DNA from 2 places in the Micromonospora sp. II genome. Region 2 is predicted to be linked to the other one. Evidence: riboswitches for the same ligand, from Rfam matches in the RefSeq annotation. Region 2 holds a riboswitch; the other holds the start of a gene.
The links. A riboswitch is a leader RNA that binds a small molecule or an ion and turns the genes downstream of it on or off. The one in region 2 is predicted to bind cobalamin.

Region 1: it holds a riboswitch for cobalamin, as region 2 does, so the genes downstream of both, A8711_RS14155 (acyl-CoA thioesterase) here and A8711_RS12630 (peptidase) in region 2, are expected to answer to the same signal.

The regions. Positions count from the first base shown of each region.
Region 1 is NZ_LYXF01000024.1:548,748-567,004, forward strand. It holds gene A8711_RS14145 (PrsW family glutamic-type intramembrane protease) at 1-800, shown strand, start outside; gene A8711_RS14150 (LysE family translocator) at 836-1,462, opposite strand; gene A8711_RS14155 (acyl-CoA thioesterase) at 1,466-1,978, opposite strand; cobalamin riboswitch at 2,109-2,310, opposite strand; gene A8711_RS14160 (copper resistance CopC family protein) at 2,548-3,174, opposite strand; gene A8711_RS14165 (Dyp-type peroxidase) at 3,208-4,434, opposite strand; gene A8711_RS14170 (copper chaperone PCu(A)C) at 4,431-4,997, opposite strand; gene A8711_RS14175 (Fur family transcriptional regulator) at 5,211-5,612, shown strand; gene A8711_RS14180 (SCO5389 family protein) at 5,659-6,051, opposite strand; gene A8711_RS14185 (carboxyl transferase domain-containing protein) at 6,193-11,652, opposite strand; gene A8711_RS14190 (DUF2188 domain-containing protein) at 11,885-12,115, opposite strand; gene A8711_RS14195 (rhodanese-like domain-containing protein) at 12,202-13,581, opposite strand; gene A8711_RS14200 (bifunctional 2-polyprenyl-6-hydroxyphenol methylase/3-demethylubiquinol 3-O-methyltransferase UbiG) at 13,773-14,423, shown strand; gene A8711_RS14205 (superoxide dismutase) at 14,510-15,124, shown strand; gene A8711_RS14210 (hypothetical protein) at 15,129-15,395, shown strand; gene A8711_RS14215 (sugar efflux transporter) at 15,412-16,638, opposite strand; gene A8711_RS14220 (DUF2470 domain-containing protein) at 16,707-17,012, opposite strand; gene A8711_RS32835 (heme oxygenase (biliverdin-producing)) at 17,009-17,674, opposite strand; gene A8711_RS32840 (heme ABC transporter ATP-binding protein) at 17,678-18,257, opposite strand, start outside.
Region 2 is NZ_LYXF01000024.1:146,186-153,002, forward strand. It holds gene metE (5-methyltetrahydropteroyltriglutamate--homocysteine S-methyltransferase) at 1-1,956, shown strand, start outside; gene A8711_RS12620 (Ig-like domain-containing protein) at 2,078-3,712, shown strand; gene A8711_RS12625 (alkaline phosphatase PhoX) at 3,927-5,087, shown strand; cobalamin riboswitch at 5,289-5,425, shown strand; gene A8711_RS12630 (peptidase) at 5,523-6,566, shown strand; gene A8711_RS12635 (hypothetical protein) at 6,635-6,817, shown strand, end outside.

The DNA.
Region 1 (18,257 bases), 410 kb from region 2:
GGGTGGCGGTCCTGCTCGTCGGCGTCGGGCTTCACCTGCTGGTGCTGGAGACACTGTCCGGCACCGGCACCGTCACGTTCGTGCCGGCGCTGATCGTGCTCGGCGCGTGCGTCGCGCCCGCCACGTTCCTGGCCTTCGCCCAGGGGCGGCCGGCCCGCCGCCCGGTCCCCGGCTCCGTCGTCGGCGTCGCCGCGCTCCTCGGCGGCGTGGTCGGCGTGGTCGCCGCCGGCTGGCTGGAGTACGGCACCCTGCACCGCCTCGGCGTCCTGCCGATGGCGCTCGTCGGCCTGGCCGAGGAGACCGCGAAGCTGATCGTGCCGGCCGGCATCCTGCTGCTGTGGCGGCGGCACCGGTCACCGGCGCAGGGCCTGGTGATCGGCGTGGCCTCCGGCGCCGGGTTCGCCGCGCTGGAGACCATGGGGTACGCGTTCGCCGCGTTCGTCGGGTCGGAGGGCAACCTCGGCGCCGTCGAGCGGACGCTGCTGGTTCGCGGTCTCACCGCGCCCGCCGCGCACCTGGCCTGGACCGGGCTGACCGCCGCCGCGTTGTTCACGTTCGCCGCCGCGCCCGGCGGCCGGAGACTGGCGGCGTTCCTGCTCACCTTCGCCGCCGCCGTCACGCTGCACACCTGCTGGGACACGTTCGGCACGCAGCCCGCGTACGTGTTCATCGGCGGTGTGTCGCTGGGCTGGGTGCTGCTGCGCCTGCACCTGGACCGCGAGCGGCCCGCCGCCCCGCCCCGGGCGCCGGAGCGTGATCCTCACCAGCTCGCCGAGGTGGCGGGGTCGGAGCCCTCCTGATGCCGCGATCTCGGCGAGCTGGAGTCGAGCAAGCGTCAGCCGGCGGCCAGCCGGACACCGAGCGCGACGAAGGCGACAGCGCAGAGCCGGTCGACCCGCCGCGACCAGCGGCTGTCGCCCCAGCGGCGGGCGAACCGCCCGGCGCCCACGCCGAGAGCCAGGTCCACGGTGAGCTGCACCGCGACGAACAGCGCGCCGAGCAGCACCAGCTGTGCCGCCACCGGGCCCGCGTCGGGCCGGACGAACTGCGGCAGGAACGCCACGCTGAACAGGATCATCTTCGGGTTGAGCAGGTTCGTGAGCAGCCCGCGCCGGAACGCCCGCCCGGCGCCGCCGCCGTCCGCCCCGTCCGCCGCGACGCCGGGCCGGCCCGTGCCGCGCAGCGCCCGCAGGCCCAGCACGATCAGGTACGCCGCACCGGCCCACCGGATCGCGGTGAACAGCACCGGGGACGCGGCGATCACGGTGGCGAGTCCGGCCACCACGGCGGCGACGTGCACCGCCTCCCCGGCCGCGACCCCGAGCGCCGCCACCGCCCCGGCCCGCGCGCCGTACCGGGTGGCGTTGGCGAGCACGAACATCATGTCCGGCCCGGGGGTGAGCATGAGCACCACGATCGCGGCCAGGTATCCCGCGAGCGTGGCCGCCGACAGTCCGAGCACGCCTCAGCCCTCCTCGGCGCCGTCGAGCAGCGCCCGGCGCAGCGCCAGCCGGTGTTCGCGCCGGATCTGCGCCTCCCGGTAGCGCCGCCGGTCACCGTCGGTGCCGGGCAGCAGCGGCGGCACCGGCCGGGGCTGGCCCTCGTCGTCCACGGCCACCATCACCAGGTGCGCGGTCGCCACGTCCACCGGCGGCACCGCGCGGTCCCAGCGGTCCGCGCTGACCTTCACGGCCACCTCCATCGAGCTGCGGCCGGCCCAGGTGATCCGGGCGTCCACGTGCACCACGTCACCGACGCGGACAGCGCGCAGGAAGGCCGTCTCGTCGATGGCGGCGGTGACGGCCGGTCCGTCGGAGTGGCGGGCGGCGACCACCCCGGCGACCGAGTCGATCAGGTTGAGGATCCGGCCGCCGTGCACCGTGCCCATCAGGTTGGTGTGGTGCTGGTCCATGATCTGCGACAGGGTCAGGTGCGACGCCGACGGTGGTCGGCCGGTGAGGGTGATGGCATCGGTCACGGTGCGGTTCCGTCCTCGCAGAAGCGGACCGCCGACCGGACGGGGGAGTTGCACGTCGAGGCACGCCGACGGCTCCCGCCCGGCGTGTCACCCGCCCGACCCACCCGCGAGGTCGACGGCAGCGCGCACCGGTGGTACGCGCGACGCGGGCAGGTCTTCGGACTCGCGGGCCCGACCGGGGTCGCCGGTCGCCTACCGGCCGTCGCTTCCCAGGCCGGTGGCCCAGTGCTGTTGACGGCTGTCGTTCCCACTCACCGCTGCGGGGCAGTCCCGGACTTCCACCGGGTTCCCTCTTACGACACCCGGCCGTCGCCGACCGGGTGAACCAGCGCTCCCGGCAGCCTAACCCAGCCCCGACCCGCCCTCGCCGCGACCCGCGTTCCGCCCGTCCCGCAGACGCGCAGGCTCTTCGGCGCACCCGTTGCCGGGCCGCCGACGCGGACGCGGTCCACAGAAGGGGACTCGCCTCCCGCTTTGTAGGACGCCCGGAGATCTTGGAAGGAAAGCGCCCCTAGAGGGGCCGTTTCGTACCAAGATCTCCCGGGCCGTCCGCATCGGCGGGTGACGGGTCAGGACGAGCGGCGACGGCGGAGCAGCAGTGCCGCCGCGCCGGCCACCGCCACCGCGGCGACCGCTGCGCCGGCCAGCAGGCCCACCGGCAGACCGTCGTCGGCGTCGGCCGAAGCGTCGGCGCTCGCCGGAGAGGCGTCGGCGCCTGCCGCAGCGCCCGCCGAAGCCGAAGCGCCCGCCGAGACGTCTGCGGAGGCGGCCGGCGAGGGAGCGTCGGTGGTCGAGGACGTGGCGGCCGCCGGGGGAGCGGCCGGGTCGGCGACGGTGAAGCGGTACGAGCCCTGGACCGGGTGGCCGTCGCGGGAGACCACGCGGTAGGCGACGGTGTAGGTGCCGTTGCCCAGCGGCTCCTCGATCGTCACCGTGCCCGTCGCGCCGTCCACGGCGGGCGCGCTCGCGGGCACCTGACGGTCGGTGGCGTCGCGCAGCGTGATGGTGGTGAAGGCCGGGTTGAGCCGCTGCAGGAACCGCAGCGTCACCTGCGTCGGCGCGGTGGTGAGCCGGGCGTCGCGGGCCGGCGTGGCCTCCTGCAGCGAGTTGTGCGCCGCCGCGGGCGTGGCCGGGACCAGCAGCAGCGCCGCGGTGAACAGCGCGGCGAGGAGTGCGGAGACGGTACGGGTACGCATGACGCGCCTTCCTGGTCGTGGTCAGCGTCGTGGTCAGCCGAGCAGTTGCTGGCCGATCCAGCCGCCCTCGGGGCAGCCGGGCGGTACGGCGAACACGGCGGAGCCGATCGGGGTGGTCCACTCGTTGAGCAGGTCCCGTTCGGCCAGCCGCCGCTGGATGGGCAGGAACTGCCGGGCGATGTCGGCCTGGTACGCGGCGAAGACGAGCCCGCTGTCCGCGTGTCCCTCGGCGGTCGGCGCGCCGTCGTAGTTGTAGGGCCGGCGCAGGATCTTCTGCCGGTCGTCGGTGACGCGGGCCCGGGTCAGGTGCGAGAAGTCCGGGATCACGGTGAGCCCGTCCGGTCCGAGCGCGGCGAAGTCGGGCTCGTCGTGCTCCGCCTCGCCGGTCAGCGGCGCGCCGGTGTCGAGGCGCCGGCCCACCGCGAGTTCCCGGTCGGCGCGGCCGAGCAGGTCCCAGGTCTCCAGGTTCATGCTGATCCGGCGCACCACCAGGGTGGTGGAGTCGCGCAGCCAGTCCGGCCCGTCGGTCACCCAGACGGCGGTGTCCGCCGACACGCCGGGCTTCGGGTTGGCGGTGCCGTCGAGCTGGCCGAACAGGTTGCGCTGGGTGCGTCCGGGCTCGGCGCCGGCGGCCCGGCGGAAGCCCTGCTGCACCCAGCGGACGGTGGCGAACGGGCGGCTGTCCTTGGTCAGGACCCGTTGGGCGTGCGCGACGGTGAGCGGGTCGTCCGCGCAGATCTGCAGCAGCAGGTCGCCGCCGGACCAGCGGGGCTGCAACCGGTCGATCCGGAACGCCGGCAGGTCGGCCACCGACGTGGGGCGGCGGTCGTCGAGCCCGGCGGCGGCGTAGAGCCCGGGGCCGAAGCCGAACGTGACTGTCAGCCGGGCCGGCAGCAGGCCCAGTTCCGGCTCGGTGTCGGCCAGCGCCGGGCGACCCTGGGTGAGCCGGGCGGCGTCGTCGGAGAGCAGTCGCAGCATCCGCCCGAGCGCGGCCCGGTCCGTGCCCGGGCGCAGCGTGAACGCGACGAACGCGGCATGCGCCTGGGGCTCGGTGGTGACACCGGACTGGCGCGCGCCGTGGAACGGCTCGACAGCGTTGCCGACCTGGGCCACCGGGACGGCGTCGTCGGGGCGTACCCCGTGGGAACGGAGGGCGGCGAGGGCACCCGCGCCGGCCAGCGCGCCCCCGGCGGCCGCCGCGCCGCCGGTGAGCAGGCCGCGCCGGCTGACCCGGCGCGCGGGCGCGCCGGTTCCGGTCATGACGCGGGGCTCGCGCCGTGTCCGGGCGCGTACGTCTCCTGGGCGCCGGTGAACGGCTTGGCCACCGCGGTGAACGTCTGGGTGCGCCCGTCGGCGAAGGTGAGCGTGACGTCGAGCTGGTCGCCGGGGCGCACCGGGCGGGTCAGGTCCATCAGCATGAGATGGTCGCCGCCGGGCTCCAGCGCGGCCTGGGACCGGGCGGCGACCACGACGCCGCCCTGCTTCTGCCGCATCGCCATCTTCCCGTCGGTCATGGCCATCTCGTGGATCTCGGCCCGGGACACGTCGGTGGTCACCCCGGTGATCGTGACGTCGGCGTCGCCGTCGTTGACGAGCGTGGCGAACGCGGCGGTCATGCCCTTGTCGGCGGCCTTCACCCACGGGTCGCGGATCGTCAGCACGCCCGCTGCCGCGCTCGCCGGGGCCGAGGCGGGCGCCGACGCCGACGGCGCGGTTGTGGGCGTGGCGTCGGCGGAGCCGCAGGCGGCGACGGACGCGGCCAGGACGGCGGCGCCGATCAGGGCCGCCGTGCGTGGGAAGCGTCGGCTGGTGGTGCTGGGCATGCGGTCGTCCCCTCGAAGATCCGGTGTTCGTACCGTTGGTCGGGGCGGCGCCGCGGATAGTTCCGGCCCGGGGAGTCGGTCGCGTCACATGCACCCGGGCTCACCGCGACCGGGGACCGGGGAGCGCCCGGAAGGCATAATGGTTCCGGGTGTCACGTGGCGCGCCGGGCGCGGCCGTGGCCGGAGAGGGCGCCCGGACGAGGGAGGCGGACGGTGACGGCGACGACCGGGGCGACCCGCAACACCCGGCAGCGCGCCGAGGTGCTGGCGCTGTTGCGGGAGCTGGACGGCTTCCACAGCGCGCAGCAGTTGCACCAGATGCTCGTGCAGCGGCAGGCGAAGGTGGGTCTGACCACCGTCTACCGGACGTTGCAGCTGCTCGTCGACAACGGCGAGATCGACTCGGCGCGGCTGCCCGGCGGCGAGCACCTCTACCGGCGGTGCAGCCAGAGCCGCCATCACCACCACCTGGTCTGCCGCCGCTGCGGCCGTGCGGTGGAGGTGGCCGGCCCGGCCGTGGAGCGGTGGGCCGACCAGGTCGCCGCGCAGCACGGCTTCACCGACGTCGGGCACACCCTGGAGATCTTCGGCACCTGCGACCGCTGCGCCGCCTGAGCCACCGCCGCGGGCGGGCGGTGACCCGCCCGCGCCGGACCGCCGGTCAGCAGTTGCGCAGCACCGGTGACTGGTTCAGCAACTGGCCGCGGCTGGAGGTGAACCGGCGGTACGCCTCGGAGCCGGCCGCGCCGGGGCGGAACGCGGCCACCCGGTGGCAGTTCTGGAACGCCAGCGTGATCCCGAAGTGCCGCTCCAGCCCGGCGCGGATCGCGTCGCTGGCCATCGCACGCAGCAGTTGCCCGCGCTCGGCGTCGCCGGGCGGCGGTACGACGTTGTCGGCGAACTCGGCGTCGGTCGCGGCCAGGTCGGCGGCGACCCGGCTGACCGTCTCCCAGGCATACGGCAGGGAGTCGCGGACACATGCGACGAACGCCTCCTCGTCGACGGGACCGGTCTCGGCGGCGTGCAGCAGGGCGGGCGGAACGGTGAGCGACATGGGTCCTCCGGCAGCTCTAACGAACACGGTTTCCATTACCATCTGAGGACACCATGTCGCCGGACGACCGTCAAGGACCGGCGCACGCGAAACGGCGGACGGACCCGAAGGCCCGTCCGCCGTGTGACGTCGCGGAACGTGTCAGCGCAGGTGCGCCTCGATCGCCTCGATGACCCGGGGCCGTAGCTCGGCGGCGCGGATCACCGCGTCGACCGAGCCGACCTCGACCGCCCGCTGGATGCTGTGCACCCGGTCGAACTCGGCGGCCACCTCGCCCAGCTTCTCCGCCCGCACCGACCCGCGCAGCTCGTCCAGCTCCGCGCTGAGCGTGGCCCGCTCGGTACCGGTGGCGGACGCGACCCGGCCCTCCAGCTCGCGTACCCGGGAATCGGCCGCGGTGCGGGCGGCGACCTCACCGGCGAACACCACGGCGGCGGCCGGCGCGCCACCGAGCACCGAGGCGAACGACCCCTCGATCGCCAGCACCGTCATGTCCGGGTTGAGCGCCTTGGAGAAGACCACGAACGCGCCGCCGTGATAGCGCGAGATCACGCAGAACACGATCGGGCCGCGGAAGTTGACGATCGCCCGGCCGATCTCCGCGCCGTACTCCAGCTGGAGCTTGCGCATCGACTCGGGTGAGCCGTCGAAGCCGGACAGGTTCGCCAGCACGACCAGCGGCCGGTTGCCGCTGGCCGCGTTGATCGCCCGCGCGGCCTTCTTCGACGAGCGCGGGAACAGCGTGCCCGCGGTGTAGGTGTCCGGGCCGTCGGTGGGCGGGAAGCCGTGCCGGGGCACCGACCGCGACTCGATGCCGAGCAGGCACACCGGGATGCCGCCCAGGTGCACGTCCTGCACCACAGCGGTCTCCGCGTCGGCCATGCCCGCCCACCGCTCCAGCACCGGATGGTCCTGGTCGGCGAGGGCCCGCATGACGGTACGGATGTCGAACGGCTTCTTGCGGTCCGGGTTCGCGGTGGCGGAGAAGATCTCGCCCACCGTGGCGAAGTCGCTGCCGGCCACCGCGTGCGGGTAGCCGCAGATGTCCCGGTCCACCGGGTCCATGGTGACGGCCCGGCGCGGCGCGTGCTCGCCCGGCACGACGTACGTGTGGTCGTAGTGCGCCATCAGCACGTCCCGCGCGCCCGGCAGGTCCGGCGCCCAGTACTGCGCCTGCCCGTTCGGGCCCATCACCCGGTCGTAGCCGCCGATGCCGAAGTTGTCCTCGGCGGACACGCCGCCGGAGAAGTCCAGCGACTGCTTGCCGGTGAGCACCATCGCCGAGTCGGGCGTCATGACCAGCACGCCCTTGGTGTGCATGAGCATCGTCGCCTCGGCGTTCCAGTACGGCTGGGCGCCGACGTTGATGCCCGCGACCACGATGTTGATCTCGCCGCCGTCCTGGGTGAACTCGACGATCCGCTTCAGCGCCGCGGCCACCCAGTCCATGTTCTCGGTGCCGGAGGTCATCGAGATCCGGGCGCCGGCGCTCAGCGCGTACCACTCCAGCGGCACGTCCATCCGCTGCGCCAGGTCCAGCGCGGCGATCACCCGCCGGCACTCCGGCTCGGACAGCGCGCCCAGCGACTTGGTCGGATCGCCGAGCAGCACCACCCGGGTCACGCCCTGCGGGTGGCGGGGCGTCGGCGTGGTGACCACGCCGGCCACGATCGCCGCGCTGTTGCGGCCCTTGGGCCGGTCCACCGGCACCAGCTGGTGGTCCGCGTCCAGGTCGTGCTCGACGAAGTCGCCCAGCAGCCCGGTCAGCTCGTACGGGTAGACGGTGTTGCGGCTGGCCGCCCGCAGCACCTTCAGCCGGTACTCGTCCAGCGGCTCGACCGGCTCGCTCGGCGGCTCACCCACGTCGAGCCGGGCGTGCCCGGTGACGTCGAAGGTGATCCGCACGCCGACCTTGGTCAGCTCGCCGGTACGGCGGTCGCGCTGGCGCGCGATGAACAGGATCTCCTCCAGCTCCGCGCCCACGGTGGTGGGGCGTACCCGGCCGGCGATCAGCTCCATCTCCTCGCGGGTCAGCTCGCTGGGCGGCCACACGTAGATGACGATCCGGTTGGTCGGGAACCGCGACTTCGACGGCCGCCGCGACTGCGCCCGGCGGATCGAGTCGATGCAGGCCGCCACCGTGTCCTCGGTGGTGGGCAGCGACACCAGGCGGCCGTCCTGCTCCCGCAGCCCGGTCAGGTCGCGTACCTGCGCGAACGCGACCAGCCGCTGGTCGGACGGGTTCTGCCGGGCCACCGCCTGGAACAGGTAGACCTCCTCGTCCAGCGACGGCAGGCGGGTCAGGTCGAACTCGCGCAGCCGCTCCAGCTGCATCCGCTGCGCGATGTGCGGGTGCAGGCCGCGGATCAGGCGCTCCTCGGTCATCCCGTTTTCGCCGGGCCGGAACGTGAAGTGGTGGTGCATCACCGCGCCGCCGCGCCCGGCGACGGTGGTGGTGATCCGGCGTACCGCCGCCGGCAGCGGGTGCGCGTTCAGCACGTCGAGCAGCGCGGCGGCGGTGGCGTCGAAGTCCTCGGGCTGGTTCTCCCAGGACAGGTAGACGTCCGCGTCGACGGCGTCGCGGTCGCCGGCCACCTCGGCCAGTCCGCGCAGCGCGTCGCCGAGCGCGTCGAACCGCACCGCCGCCGACACGACGCTCGAACCGTCCCGCCCGGCCACCACGAACGTGCAGCCACCGGTGGCCCGGGTGGTGACCTCGGTGAGCGCCTTGTTGCCGTAGTAGCGGCGGGTCAGCACCTCCAGCATCGTCGCGTTGTCCAGGTCGTCGCGGACCAGGCGCTGGCCGAGCAGCCGGACCAGCGGCTCGGTGCTGCGTACCATCTCGGCGACCCGGTCGGCGCGGTCCGGCGCGTCCGGGTGCGTGTCGAGGTGCCGCAGGTGCGCGCGGACCCGCGCGTAGACCCGGGCCCGGTTGCGGCGCAGCAGCGGCTGGGCGAACCAGGCGAACACCACGCCCCGCGCCAGGTCGGCGACGACCGGGAAGCGGACCTGGGTGGCCGCGACGAGACGCTCCAGGGTGAGGCCGGCGGGCTCGCGCAGCGCCTCGTCCGGCGGCGGCTCGCGCAGCCACGAGCGCAGCAGCGCGGCGATCACCGTGGCGTCCGCGGCGGCCCGCTGCAGGGCCAGGAAGATCCGGAAGACCGCTGCCTCCAGCTCGGGGGAGCGGTCCAGCTCGGTGACACCGTAGTGGGCGAGCGCCTTGGCGAGGCGGGCCCGGAACGAGTCCGGGGAACCGGCCCGCTCGACGTCGAGGCTCTGCAGGTAGGTGTGGAAGTACTCGCGGGCGCTGTGCACGTGCCCGGCCGGCCCGTCGTCGCCGGGACGGTTGCGGCTCAGCTCGGCCAGGTCGGCGAAGACGCCGACCAGTTCCAGCTCCTCGGCCAGCGGCCGGTGCCCGGCCTCGGTGGCCGCCCGGCGCGCGTCCAGGTAGTCGTCGAGCACCCGGCGCTCGTCGTGCGGGTCGACGTCGTAGCCGAGCAGCAGCGCGCACAGGTCCTCCTGGCCGCGCTCGGCCCGGGACCGCGCCGGCACGTCCGCCGCAGGCGCCGGCAGGTCCAGCTCGACAGCGGGACCGGCCGGGCCGTCGGCGGCCTCGGCGCCTTCCTCGACGAGCGGCTCCAGACGCAGCAGCGGCGCACCCGCCTCCACCTGGGTGCCGACCTGAACCGACGACTCCTTGAGGCGGGCCCGGAACGGCGCGCGCAGCACCGTCTCCATCTTCATCGCCTCCAGCACCAGCACCGGCGCGCCGGCCTCGACCTCCGCGCCGACCGCAAGTGGCGTGGCGACCACGAGCGCCGGCATGGGGGAGCGCACCACGCCGCCCTCGTCGCGGCTGATCCGGTGCGTCACGCCGTCGACCTCGACCAGGTGCACCGGGCCGTGGGTGTCGGTGAGCAGGCGGAACCGGGCGCCGTTGACGGCGATCTGGCCGGTGTGCCGGTCGAAGCGGTCCAGCTCGACGTCGGCAGTGCGCACGTCGCCACCGGCCTCGACACCGACCCGGAACCGGTGCGCGCCGACCCGGGCCACCCGCATCCGGTAGGTCACGCCGCGCAGCTTCAGGTCCAGCGGCCGGCCGCTGCGGTGCTGCACCTGCGGGCGTCCACCCGCCGCTGTGGACAGCAACCGCTGCCGCTCGGCGGTCTCGTCCTCCTCGTACGCCTCGATCGCGGCGGCGGCGAGCGCGACGGCGGAGTGCCGGTGCGCGACCAGGCGGCCCTCGCCGCGTACCCGGTCGATCCAGCCGGTGTCCGCGCTGGCGTCGATCACCTCGGGCTGGTCGAGCAGGTCGAGCACGAAGCTCTTGTTCGTCGCGCCGCCGGCGATGACCACTGTGGTGTTCGCCATCGCCCGGCGCAGGCGGCCCAGCGCCTCGTCCCGGTCCCGGCCGTACGCGATGATCTTGGCGATCATGGAGTCGAAGTCGGCCGGGATGGTGTCGCCCTCGCTGACTCCGGTGTCGACCCGGATGCCCGGCCCGGCGGGCAGGTCCAGCCGGGTGATCCGGCCGGGGGAGGGCGCGAAGTCGCGGTCCGGGTCCTCGGCGTTGAGCCGCGCCTCGATCGCGTGCCCGCGCTCGACCGGCGGCTCGCCGGTGAGCCGGCCGCCACCGGCCACGTGCAACTGCGCCTTGACCAGGTCGAACCCGGTGGTCGCCTCGGTGATCGGGTGCTCGACCTGAAGGCGCGTGTTGACCTCCAGGAAGGCGAACAGCCGGTCGCCCGGGTGGTAGAGGAACTCGACAGTGGCCGCGCCCCGGTAGCCGACCGCCACCGCCAGGCGCTCCGCCGACGCCTTCAGCTCCGCCGCCTGCTCCGGGGCGAGCACCGGCGACGCGGACTCCTCGATCACCTTCTGGTTGCGCCGCTGCACCGAGCAGTCCCGTACCCCGAGCGCCCACGCGGTGCCCTGGCCGTCGGCGATCACCTGCACCTCGACGTGCCGGGCGCCGGTGACCAGGCGCTCCAGGAACACCACGCCGCTGCCGAACGCCCGCGCCGCCTCCTGGCTGGTGCGCTCGTAGGCGTCGGCCAGCTCGGCGTCGCTGCGGATCACCCGGATGCCGCGCCCGCCGCCACCCGCCGTGGCCTTCAGCATCAGCGGGTAGCCGATGTCGGCCGCCGCGCGCAGCGCGTCCTCCAGGCTCTCCACCGCGCCGCGGCTCCACGGCGCGACCGGCACGCCGACCTCCTCGGCGATCAGCTTCGCGCCGATCTTGTCGCCGAGCTTGCGCATGGCGTCCGGGCTCGGCCCGACGAACGTCACGCCGATCTTCTCGCACAGCTCGGCGAACGCCGGGTCCTCGGCCACGAAACCCCAGCCGACCCAGGCGGCGTCCGCGCCGGTCTCCACCAGCGCGCGTTCCAGCGCCTTCAGGTCCAGGTACGGGCGGGCGGACGCGGGGCCCAGGTCGTAGGCGACGTCCGCCTCGCGGACGAAGGTGGCGGTACGGTCGACGTCGGTGTACAGCGCGACGGTCTCGATCCGGCTGCCGGTCTCCGCGGCCAGTTCCCGGACCGCGTGGATGAGCCGCATCGCGGACTCACCACGGTTGACGATGGCGACACGGGTGAACACGTGACCGTCCCCTTCGATAGAACCACGGTGGCGCGCCGGGTGGCGACGATGCCCCCGGCTTGCCTCACCCTTCCGCCTGCGCGCGTACGGCGCCATGTCGTAACGGCCGAAGCCTGAGCGGGAGCCGTTGTAGGAACCGAACAAAACTTTTTAGCCAGCCACTCACTACCCGCCGGTACGCGCTACGGCGCCGGACCCGTGCGGGTCCGGCGCCGTGACGTGCGTGCGGGGCTCAGCCCGGAATGTCCCGGGGGTCGCGCTCGCGGGGGTACGTGTTCTTCTCGCCGATGGCGCCGTCCTGCTTCTTGATCACGTGCTCGGCGCCGCGCTCGACCGCCATCTCCCGGCCGGCCGCCTCCGCCTCCGCCTTGGTGTCGTGGCGGCTGCTCGCGCGCTCGTTGCCCTCCGGCCGGTTCTTCCACTGCCCGTCCTGCTGGTAGGTGTCGATGTCGCCCTTCGCCATGCCGTCAGCTCCCTCGATCGCGTGACTGATGACAAATGTCTGCCCATGCGAGGGGAGTGCTAATCCTGGCGGCCCGGATCCGTGCCTCACGCCGTGGCGTGCAGGTCCTGCCAGGCGCCGTAGCCGCCGAGGAGGTCGGACACGTCGGCGTGACCGGCGTTGCGCAGCAGGCTGGCGGCGACCGAGGAGCGGTAGCCGCCGGCGCAGTGCACGACGATCGGGCGCCCCACGGGCACCTCGCCGAGGCGGTGGGTCAGCTCGGCCAGCGGGATGTGCCGGGAACCGTCCACCGCGCCCTGCTCCCGCTCGCCGGCGTTGCGGACGTCCAGCACCACCGGCGCGTCCGGGCCGTCGAGGGCGTCGCGCAGTTCGGTGGCGGTGATCCGGCTGGCCCGGGTCATCTCGGTGACCATCTCCAGGAAGGCGTTGTCGGGTTCGCGGAGGTAGCCGATCACGTGGTCGAAGCCGATCCGGGCCAGGCGGACGACGATCTCCTCCTCGCGGTCCTGCGGGGCCACCACGAGCACCGGCCGGTCGGGTGCGACGACGCTGCCGGCGGTCTCGGCGAACCGGCCGTCGGCCGGGACGTTGAGCGCGCCGCGCAGGTGCCCGGCGGCGTACTCCTGCGGGTCGCGGGCGTCGACCACGACGGCGCCGTCGGCCCGGGCGGCCAGGAACTCGGCCGGGGTGAGTGGGCGGGCCGGCCGGGCGTGGTCGAACAGCTCCCGGGTCTTGCGGTTGAGCACCGCGTCGAAGGCGAAGTAGCCGGGCGCGGCCGGCTGACCGCCGGTGACCAGGGCGAGGAAGCGCTCCTCGCTCATCGGCGCGCAGGCGTAGTTGGTGCGGCGCTGCTCGCCGATGGTGGACTGCCGTTCGGTGGACAGGTTCTTGCCGCAGGCCGAGCCGGCGCCGTGGGCGGGAAAGACGCGTACCTCGTCGGGCAGGCCCATCAGCTTGCGCTGCACGCTGTCGTAGAGCATCCGGCCGAGTTCCTCGGCGGTCACGCCGAACGAGGCGAGCAGGTCGGGGCGGCCGACGTCGCCGATGAACAGCGCGTCGCCGGTCAGCACGCCGTACGGGACCGCGTCGTCGGCGCGCTCGTAGACCAGGATGCTGATCGACTCGGGTGTGTGTCCCGGGGTCTCCATGATCTCCAGGGTCACGTCGCCGAGGCTGATCCGTTCGCCGTCGGTGAGCTTGCGGCTCGGGTACTCGGTCTCGGCCCGGTGCCCGTAGCCGATCCACGCGCCGGTCGCGGCGGCCACCTCGAGGTGCCCGGCGAGGAAGTCGGCGTGGAAGTGGGTGTTGATGACGCCCTCGATCGTCAGGCCGTGCGCCTTGGCGTCGGTGAGGTACTCGTCGATGTCCCGGCGCGGGTCGACGAGCACGGCCCGGCCGGTGCGGTCGTCGGCGATCAGGTACGAGGCCTGGGACAGGCAGTCGAGGTAGTACTGGGTGAACAACATGAGCCGCACTCCTTCGCGCAGTGATGTCGGGCGATACGGCAACTGTAGCGCATACCCCCAGGGGTATATTTCGAGGCGGCTGCCGCCCGGAAGTATTTGCCGGAACGGCAAGGTTCCTTGCTGGCCGGTGGACCCCGGCGCACGATGGCGAGGGCCCGGGCGGGCAGACGCCCGGCGGCGAGGAGGCGGACATGACGGGGCACCACCACGAGCACCCGGCGGCGGACACCGACCCGGCCCGGTTCTGGGACGAGCGGTACGGCCAGCGGGACCGGATCTGGAGCGGCCGGGTGAACCCGGTCCTGGCCGAGGTGGCCGGCGCGCTGCCCCCGGGCACCGTGCTCGACCTGGGCAGCGGTGAGGGCGGCGACGCGGTGTGGCTGGCGACGCGGGGCTGGCGGGTCACCGCCGTGGACATCTCGTCGGTCGCGCTGGACCGCCTCGCGGTGGAGGCCGAGCGGGCTGGGGTGGCGGAGCGGATCACCACCGTCCGGCACGACCTCACCCAGGGCTTCCCGCCCGGCCGGTACGACCTGGTGTCCGCGCAGTTCTTCCAGTCGCCGCTGGTCCTGCCCCGGGAGACGGTGCTGCCCCCGGCGGCCGAGGCGGTCGCTCCCGGCGGCCGGCTGCTCGTCGTCGAGCACGGCGCGCCGCCGCCCTGGGCCGGGCCCGACACCGGCCACCACCGGTTCGCCGAACCGGAGGAGATTCTGGCCGCGATGAGCCTCGACCCGGACGGCTGGGACACCGAGCGGCTGGGCGCGGCGCGCCGTACCGCCACCGGCCCGGACGGGCAGACCGGCGAGCTGATCGACCACGTGGTGCTGGTGCGGCGCCACTGACCGGACGCGCGGGATGGGAGCACCGTCGGCCACCTTGTTGCACTATGTTGGCAACAGCAAAGATGCAGCAACAAAGTGGAGGATCGATGGCGCTCTACACCCTGCCCGACATGCCCTACGACTACGGCGCCCTGGAGCCCGCCATGTCCGGCGAGATCCTGGAACTGCACCACAGCAAGCACCACGCGGCGTACGTCAAGGGCGCCAACGACGGGCTGGAGCAGCTCGCGGAGGCGCGTGCGAAGGGCGACTTCGGCCGGCTGGTCGGGCTGGAGAAGACGTTCGCGTTCAACCTGTCCGGGCACGTGCTGCACACCATCTTCTGGGGGAACCTGTCGCCGGACGGCGGTGACCGCCCGGACGGCGAGCTGGCCGCGGCGATCGACGAGCACTTCGGCTCGTTCGACGCGTTCGCCGGCCAGCTGTCGGCGGCAACGAAGAGCGTGCAGGGCTCCGGGTGGGGCGTACTCGCCTGGGAGCCGCTGGGACAGCGACTGATCGTCGAGCAGGTCTACGACCACCACGGCAACGTCGGCCAGGGCACCACGCCGCTGCTGGTCTTCGACGCCTGGGAGCACGCCTACTACCTGCAGTACCGCAACGTGCGTCCGGACTACGTGGACCGGCTGTGGAACCTGGTGAACTGGTCGGACGTGATCGCACGCTTCGACGCCGCCCGCGCCGCGACGCCGAAGATCTGATCCGGTGAGCGGGCCCACCCCCGAGGCGGCGGAACTGGTGCAGCGCGCCGCCGGGGTGATCGCGGCCAAGCACCGGGGTGACCTCGCCGGTGCCGAGGATCTGCTCGCCGCGTTCCCCGGCGAGCAGGCCCGGACCCTCGGCTTCTACCTGCTCGCCGACCTGGCTCTCGGCCTGGTGCGGGCGAGCAGTGGGCAGAGCATGGACGACCTCGTCCGGGAGTTGTCCCTGCTGATCGCGGCCACCGCCGGCCGCCCGCCCGCCCCGAGCTGATCCCGGTGCCCGTGGGTCACCCGCCCACGGGCACCGACCCGGCCGCCCGCGCGGGCGGCCGGGTCAGCACCAGCACCAGCAGCCCGGCCGCGCACAGCGCGGTGCTCATGCCGTACGCCCACCGGTAGCCGACCTGCGCGGAGAGCCCGAGCAGCGGCCCGGCGAGCATCGCGCCGATCGGAAACGTGTTGGTGAACAGCGTGGTGGCCCGGCCCGGCTCGCCCGGCAGCAGATCCTGCACGTAGGCGATCCCGACGCCGGACACCGCGGCGATGAACAGCGCGTTCACCGGCTGCGCGAACAGCAGGAACGGCACGCTCGGCGCCAGCGCGGCGGCCGCGTAGTAGGCGACCCCGCAGCCGCCGCCGACCAAGATCAGCGGCCGCAGCCGGACCCGCGCGGTCAGCGCGCCCAGCCCGAGGATCAGCGGGATCTCCAGCGCCGCGCACAGGCCCAGCACCAGCCCGGCGCGGGAGGGGTCGTCGTGCAGTTCGGTGTCGATGAACAGCGGCATCGCCTGCACACCGACCGTCAGCGGACACTGGAGCAGCACGAACGTGAGCGCCGTCAGCGCCAGCCGCAGCCGGGACGCGCCGCGCGGGCCGGGCGTGGCGCCGTCCGGATCGGCCGCGACCGGCCGCGCCGGCAGCGGCAGCTCCTCCAGCCGGAACGCGGCCACCAGCGCGGCCAGCGCGTACATGACGGCGGCCATGCCGTAGACCAGGCGGAAGCCGCCGACGTCGAGCAGCACCGCGGCCAGCGCCGGCCCGGCCACCCAGGCGACCGAGAACACGGTACGCATGAGGCTGACGCCGAACGCCGCCCGCGCCGGATCGTCCCTGTCGAACAGCGCCCGGGTGTACGCGAACGACTGCGGGAACAGCGAGTTCGCCAGCGCGGTGGCGGTCGCGGTCAGCCCCAGCAGGATCCAGTAGTCCCGGACGTACGCGGTCAGGCCCGCGCCCAGCACGCCGGCCAGCGCGGCGCCGACCAGCAGCGCGCGCCGGATCGGCAGGCGGTCCGACAGCCGGCCGATCAGCGCGGAGGCGACCACCCCGGACAGCGGCGCGACGACCAGGAACACGGTCACCCGTAACGGACTGGCGTGGACCTCCCGGTCGAGGAACAGCGACAGGAACGGCAGCACCACGGCGGTGGACAGACCGACGGTCAGGAAGACCACACCCAGCGGGAGCAGCCGGAATCGGCCGGCGCGCACCGCCGGCCTCGTGTCCACAGCCATGCGGCGGACTGTACGCCGCGGCGGCGCGGCGGCCGACCGGGTTTCCGCGGCCCGGACGGTCCCGGCGCTCAGCCGGCCGGGCGGGGCGGTACGCCGGCCCGGTCGCAGGCCTCCCGGTACATGCGCACCACCTCCCGGCGGATCTGCGCCCGTTCGGTGAGCCGGTGGGCGAACGGGACGCGCACCGGAACCTCCGTGCCGCCGACGGTGACGGCGAAGTCGATGCCGTCGGCGTCCAGGCCGGTGGTGCGGGCCGCGGTGGCGTCCGGCCGGCCGCCGAGCGTACGGCAGATCAGCAGCGCGTCCCCGGCGTGGTCGTCGTTCATGTGCCGGCTGACGGCGGCGACCACCTCCGGCGGAAAGCCGGCGCTCACGCGGCGCCCTCCCGGCTGCCCGCCGCCACCAGGCGACCCAGGTCGGTGAAGACCGCGATGTTGTGCTCGTACGCCACCAGCACCTCGTCGCGCAGCGCCGCCCGGCCGGTCTCGTCCAGCGCGAGCGCGTCCAGCCTCGCCCGGTAGGCGTCCTTGTACGACTTCGGATCGGTGATCCGCGGGAAGCGGTAGAACGACGCCCCGGCCTCGCCGGTCACCCCGTAGTACCGGGCCACGCAGCGCCCGATGTGCCGCCCGCCGGACAGGTCGCCGAGATAGCGGATGTAGTGGTGCGCGATGAACCGCTCGGGCGATCCGGCGCAGGCCGAGGTGATCCGCGCGGCGTACGCGACAGCGGCCGGGACCGGCTCCATCACCTCGCGCCAGCGCGGGCCGAGCAGGAACCGCAGGTCGGCGGCGAGCGCGGGCAGCCGGGTCAGCGCGTCGTCGACGAACGGGCCGGCCAGCGGGTTCTCGCGCATCGTCTCCGCGACGCCCTCCAGCGCCGCGTAGATGCCGTGGTGCGCGACGACGAGCGCGGTGTAGCCGGCCACGTCGAGCTCACCGGCGGTGAGCGCGGAGACGTACCGCTGGGACTCGGCGCTCTGGTGCGCGTCGCGGGTCTCGGCGCGCAGCCGGGCCGCGAACGTCTGTGTATCCATCTGCTATCTCTCCTCGTCGGCTGACGGTCTTGCGGGCCGGCCGCGTCGGGGCACGATCAGCGGCAGCCCGTCACGCGGGTGGGGGACGACGTCGATGTCGTACCGGTAGACCCCGCTGAGCAGCGGGGCGGTGAGCACGTCGCGCGGCGCCCCGGCGGCGCGGACGCGACCGTCGCCGAGCAGGGTCACGGTGTCCGCGTACGCCCCGGTCAGCGTCAGGTCGTGCAGCACCACGACCACGGCGTCCCCGGCGCGGGCCCGCTCCCGGGCGATGTGCATGACCAGTTCCTGGTGCCGCAGGTCGAGCGCGGCGGTCGGCTCGTCGAGCAGCAGCGTGGTGGCCCGCTGCGCCAGGACCCGGGCCAGCGCGGCGCGGGCCTGCTCGCCGCCGGACAGCGCGGGGTACGGCCGGGCCGCGAAGCGGGCGACGTCGCAGCGGTCGAGCACGTCGGCGACGACGGCGTCGTCCTGGTCCCGCTCGGGTCGCCCGGCCCACGGCGCCCGGCCCATCCGCACCACCTCCCCGACCGTGAACGGGAAGCTGAGCGTGTTGCGCTGGGCGAGGACGGCGCGGCGCCAGGCC
Region 2 (6,817 bases):
TTCGCCATGGCCCGGGGCGTCGATGCCGAGCCGGCGCTCGAACTGACGAAGTGGTTCGACACCAACTACCACTATCTGGTTCCCGAGATCGGCTCCGACACCACCTTCGCGGCGAATCCCGACAAGGCGCTGCGCGAGTACCGCGAGGCCCGCGAGCTGGGAATCGACAGCCGCCCGGTGCTGGTCGGGCCGGCCACATTCCTGCTGCTGGCCAAGCCCACCGAGGCGGGCGGCGAACCGTTCGACCGGCTGACCGACCTGGTCGACGTGTACGCCAGCATCCTGCGATCCCTCGCCGCGGCGGGCGTGCGATGGGTGCAGCTGGACGAACCCGCCTACGTCGCCGACCGGAGCGCCGCCGAGATCGACGCGCTGCGGGAGGCGTACACCCGGCTCGGCGCGGTGGAACAGCGGCCGGCGATCTTCGTCGCCACCTATTTCGGCGAGCTCGGTGACGCGCTGCCCGCCCTGCTCGACACGCCGGTCGAAGCGGTCGGCGTGGATCTGGTGGCCGGGCCCGGCAACCTGCGGCGGCTGGCCGGTGCGGGACCGCTGCGCGGCAAGACGATCGTGGCCGGCCTCGTCGACGGCCGCAACGTCTGGCGTACCGACCTGCGGGCCGCCGTGGCGGCCGGTGCCGCCGTCACCGCCCTCGCCGACCACGTCGCCGTGTCCACCTCGTGCTCGCTGCTGCACGTGCCGGAGGACCTGTCCGCCGAGACCGCTCTCGACCCGGCGCTGCGTCAGCGGCTCGCCTTCGCCCGGCAGAAGGTCGATGAGGTCGTCCGGCTCGGCCGCGCGCTGCGCAACGGCACCACGTCCCTGCCCGAGCCGCTGCCGCCCACCCCTGCCGCCTGGCGCGACGACACCGTACGCGGTCGGCTCGCCGCGCTGCGCGCCACGGATCGGCAGCGCGGCGCGTACCCGGAGCGTGCGGCGGCACAGCAGGCCCGGCTGAACCTGCCGCCCCTCCCGACCACGACCATCGGATCGTTCCCGCAGACCGACGAGCTGCGCCGCGCGCGTGCCGAGCACCGGGCCGGGCGTCTCGACGACGCCGCCTACACGCAGCGGATGCGCGCCGAGGTCGAGCACGTCGTCCGGCTCCAGGAGCGGCTGGGCCTGGACGTGCTCGTGCACGGCGAGCCGGAACGAAACGACATGGTCCAGTACTTCGGCGAGCAGCTGGACGGGTTCGCCGCCACCGAACACGGCTGGGTCCAGTCCTACGGCTCCCGATGCGTGCGTCCGCCCGTCATCTACGGCGACGTGGCACGCAGGGCGCCGATGACCGTCAACTGGTCCACCTACGCGCAGTCGCTGACCGACCGGCCGGTCAAGGGCATGCTCACCGGCCCGGTCACGATCCTGGCCTGGTCGTTCGTCCGCAGCGACCAGCCACTGGCAGACACCGCGGACCAGGTCGCGCTCGCCCTGCGCGACGAGTGCCGTGATCTCGAGGCAGCCGGTATCCGGGTCATCCAGGTCGACGAGCCGGCGCTGCGTGAGACGCTGCCACTGCGCAGGGCGGACCAGAAGGCGTACCTGGACTGGGCAGTCGGGGCGTTCCGCCTGGCCACCTGCGGAGTCGCCGACGACACCCAGATCCACACCCACCTGTGCTACTCGGAGTTCGGGGAGGTGATCACGGCCATCGACGCCCTCGACGCCGACGTCACGAGCATCGAGGCATCCCGCTCCCGGATGGAGGTCCTCGACGACCTCGCCGCTCTCGGATACCGCCGGGGTGTGGGGCCCGGCGTCTGGGACATCCACTCACCCCGGGTGCCGTCCCACGACGAGGTCGTCGGCGCGCTGCGCCGGGCCGTGGCCGCGGTGCCGGCCGAGCGGCTGTGGGTGAACCCCGACTGCGGCCTCAAGACGCGCGGCTATCCCGAGGTCGAGGCGTCCCTCCAGCACCTGGTCGCCGCCGCGGCCGAGCTGCGCGGAAACTGATCCACGCGACCGGGCGGGACGGCTCGTCGTCCCGCCCGGCCCGGGCCCGGTTCAGCCCTTGACAGGCCGTGCCCGGAGCGCCGAGGCTGCATGAAGTGATGTATGTCGATGTTACGGGGGCATGATGCGACGCAGGATCTTCGCGCTGGCTACAGCAGCCGCGGTCGTCGTCGGCGGGGCCATGACGATGGCGCTGCGGCCGGCCTACGCCGCGACGGCGTGCACGGTGGACTACACCATCACCCGGGAGTGGTCCAGCGGCTTCTGGGCCGAGCTCACCGTCACCAACCTGGGCGCTCCCGTCACCGACTGGTGGCTGCGGTTCCGGCAGGCGAACGGTCAGACGATCACCATGGGCCTCGACCGGCTGCCGGACGGATACACGCTGGGCAGCGGCGAGATGTATCCGATGACCATGCTCCGTCCGCCGGCGGGATCCACGCTGCCGACCGGCGCCTCGGTGACGGTGCGGTTCGGCGGCAACTACCAGGGTGCCGACCCCGAGCCGACCGACTGGGTGTTGAGCGGCCAGCCGTGCGACGGGGACGGCGCCGACCCGACCGGCTCGTCGCCGCCGCCGGCCTCGGGGAGCCCGCGGCCCAGCCCACTGCCGGGCGGGCCGTCGGTGGCGCTCACCTCGCCCCTGCCCAATGACTTCTTCGCCGCGCCGGGCGTCATCCCGATCCGTGCCGAGGCCACGGCGGCGCCCGGCCGGCGGATCGAGCGGGTCGAGTTCCGCGAGCGCGGCAGGCTGCTCGCCGTGGACACCACCGCGCCGTACGCGTTCGACTGGCGCGGCGTGCCGCCGAACAGCGGCACCCGCGTCACCGCCACCGCCTACGACAGCAGCGGCGCCCAGGCCACCGCCGAGGTCCGCGGCATCCGGGTGCTCCCGCCGCAGGCGCCCGGCGCCGCGCCTGCGCTGAAGGCGTTCGGCAACCGCATCCTCACGGTCACAGCCAGTCCGAGGCCGTACCGGCCCCGTGGAATCATCCGGTCGGCCGCGCCCGGCGAATGCGCATGGGGACCGATCCACTGGGACGGCCCGGTCGACGACGCGTCGGTAGGCGCGCTGCGGGCCCGCGGCGTCAACGCGGTACGGGTCGTGCTGAGCGACGCCTGCTACGCCTACACCGGCAGCCCTGCCGATCGGCAGAACCGCGTCGGCTACCTCGACGAGGCGGCCCGGTACGTCGACCGGCTCGTCGGGGCCGGCATCACACCCGTCGTGTCGCTGCGGCAGAGCGACATCTCCGCCACCCGCACGTTCTGGAGCGCGGCGGCGGAGGTGTTCGGCGACGACAACGCAGTGGTCTTCGACATCTCGCCGTACGACTTCCCGGCGGCCGGCGGCACCGATCCCGCGGCGGTCTGGACCTGCTGGCGCGACGGCGGATCCGAGTGCGCCGGCGCCGGTCTGCCGAACTTCGGCGTGCAGGAGCAGATCCGCCTGCTTCGCGTCCAGGGCTCGTTCAACCTGGTCCTCGCCGCCGGGATCGACGGCGGCAACGATCTGAGCCGGTGGCTGGAATATCGCCCGGCTGACCCGGACGGCCGCAGCGTGGCCGCCGCCTGGCGCGTCGACGACCGCTCGGCCTGCGCCACGCCGGCCTGCTGGCGGTCCACGCTGCTCCCGGTCGCCGCCCAGGTGCCGCTGGTCGCCACCGACGTCAGCGCCGGCTCGGGGGCGCCGACGTTCGTACCGCGGACTGTCGCCTGGCTCGACCAGCACGGCATCGGCCACCTGCGCCGGTGACCGGGGGAGGGGAGGCCGCGGCCGGAGGGCCGGTCAGACGGCCGCGCGCGCCCACTGCTGGTTGGTGCCGCTGCCTCTCCTACCCGTACGACCCCTCGACCGGGTCGGCGTGGGCGGGACATCGCACATCGAGCCGTCCATCGACGTTCATCCAACAGATCGGCGTGCGTAAGCTCCACACGGTCGGATCCATGGAACCTACGGAGGAGGTTCCATGGATCGTCGAACGATGTTGCGGGCCACCGTTGTCGGTGCGGGCGCCCTCGCCCTGCCGTTCACGGCGTGGTCGGCGGCGTACGGAGCCCCGGCACAGAACGCGGCGGGGCCCTACGGCGGGCTTCAGGCAGCCGACGCCAACGGCATCCAGTTGCCGGCCGGGTTCACCAGCTCGATCGTCGCGCGTTCCCGGCGGACGGTGCCGGGGACGTCGTACACCTGGCACGACGCTCCGGACGGTGGCGCCGTGTTCGCGAACGGCAGCGGCTGGATCTACGTGTCGAACTCCGAGGTGTCGGCCGGTGCGGGTGGCGGCGTCTCGCGACTCGTTTTCAACTCCAGCGGGGCCGTGGTCGGGGCGTCGCGGATCCTCTCCGGCACCAACAACAACTGCGCCGGTGGCAAGACACCGTGGAACACCTGGCTCTCCTGCGAGGAGGTGTCCCTGGGACGTGTCTTCGAGACGTACCCTCTCGGCGGGACCGCGGTGGCGCGTCCCGCGATGGGCCGGTTCAAGCACGAGGCGGCCGCGGCCGACCCGGTCCGCCGCGTGGTCTACCTGACCGAGGACGAGACCGACGGCAAGTTCTACCGCTTCGTGCCGGCCACCTGGGGCGACCTGTCCGCCGGAACCCTCCAGGTCCTCCGCGCCGGTACGGCCACCTCCGGCACGTTCACCTGGGCCACGGTGCCCGATCCGGACGGCTCGCCCACCCCGACCCGGCAGCAGGTGTCCGGCGCGAAGACGTTCAACGGTGGCGAGGGCTGTCACTACGCGGACGACACCGTCTGGTTCACCACGAAGGGCGACAACCGCGTGTGGCAGGTCAACCTGGCCGCCGGCACGTACGAGCTCGCCTACGACGACAACCTGGTCAGTCCGGGCGCCCCTCCGCTGACCGGGGTCGACAACATCACCGGGTCCACGGCCGGGGACCTCTACGTCGCCGAGGACGGCGGGAACATGGAGATCTGCATGATCACGCCGGACGACAAGATCTCGGTCTTCCTGCGGATCACCGGACAGAGCGGTTCGGAGATCACCGGGCCGGCGTTCACCCCGGCGGGGGACCGGCTGTACTTCTCCTCGCAACGCGGCACGACCGGCTCGTCCTCCGGCGGCATCACCTACTGCGTCACCGGTCCGTTCCGCCGTTGACCGGCTCCCGGTCCCGCCGGCAGTGACCACACGGTGAGGGACGCCCGGTCCTCACCGGGCGTCCTTCACCGGCGTGCTCCACGCGGACGCGCCGGGACGACGGCCTCTCGACGTCGGGGTGTGAAACCGCCGATTCCGCCGGCCGTCACGGCACGTGGCCGGTTCCTGGCGCATTGACATCGGCGCACCGGCCACAGCAGACTGTCGCGACAACTCAACCACCGCGTGTACGTGCGGGGGAAGACCGGTCGAAATCCGGCGCTGGCCCGCAACGGTAGGCCGCCCAGAGAACTCTGCGGCGGCGAGCCCGAATACCCGTCGTACGCGTGCAACCGCTCCCCACCCGTCGTGGCCCACGGGTCGGAGTCCCGGACGCCCCCGCGTACTGCGGCCGTCCGGGCTTTCGACGACCGCCGGGCCGGAAAGGCGCTTCCGATGGTCGTCCGCCGAAGCCGGCACCGCCTGCTCGCGCTCCTCTGCGGCGTACTCGCCGCCCTCACCCTCACCACACCGGCCGTCGCCGCCCCCGATCGCGCCGCCCTCACCCGCCCGGAGGCCGCCGCCGGCTGGCTCGCCCGGCAACTCGTCGACGGCGAACGCTTCGAGGCGGTCTTCGACGGTGTCGCCTACCCCGACCAGGGGCTGACCCTCGACGCCGTGTTCGCCTTCGCCGCCGCCGGCGTGGCCGACGACCACGGCGCCGGCGCGCTGGCCTGGGTCACCCGGCCGGACATCCGCGACGGCTATCTCGGCGACGGCGTCTCCGAGGCGTACGCGGGCGCGACCGCCAAGCTCGCCCTCGCCGTGCAGGTGCGCGGCGGCGACCCGGCCGACGTCGCCGGGGTGGACCTGATCGCCCGGCTGCGTTCGCTGCAGACGCCGGCCGGCCGGTTCAGCGACCGGTCCGCGTACGGCGACTACAGCAACGCGTTCAGCCAGTCCTTCGCGCTGCTGGCGCTGGACCGTACGGCGGCCGGGGCGCCACCGGCGGCGGCCGCCTGGCTGGCCGGCACCCGATGCCCGGACGGCGGCTACCCGCTGCTGCCCGCCCAACCGGTCTGCACGTCCGACGTGGACGCCACCGCGCTCGTGACGCAGGCGCTGCGCGCCGCGGACCGTCCGGCCGACGCCGCCGCCGGGCTGCGCTGGCTGGTGTCCGTTCAGCGTGCCGACGGCGGCTTCGCCAACGCGGCCGGCACACCGAACGCCAACAGCACCGGCCTCGCCGCGCAGGCCCTGCGCGACGGTCACCGGCTGCCGGCCTGGGCGCGGTCCCGGGCGTTCCTCGCCGGACTCCAGGTCGGCTGCGCCGGGGCGCCCGCGGACCGGGGCGCCGTCGACTTCGACGGTGGCGGCTTCGACCCGGCCACCGCGCCCCGGGCCACCGCCCAGGCCGTCCTCGGTCTCACCGGGATCGGGTACGCCCGTCTGTCCGCAGCCGGCGCCGACCCCGGCGCACCGGCGCTCGCCTGCCCGTGAACCGCCTCGCCGCTCACCCGATCACAGGAGGACCCGTGTTCCGTCACCGTCCCACCGCCCGCACCTGGATGGCCGGCCTGCTGGCCGCCGTCGTGGCCGGCGTCGCGCTGACCGCAGTCGAACCCGCGCCCCGGTCGGCGCACGCCGCCGCCTGCGTCGGCACCTCGGGAGTCACTGTGGTCGTCGACTTCGCCGCGCTCGGCGGCGGCGTCCAGGTCGCCTGTGCGCCGGGCGATCCGGCCACCGGCCTG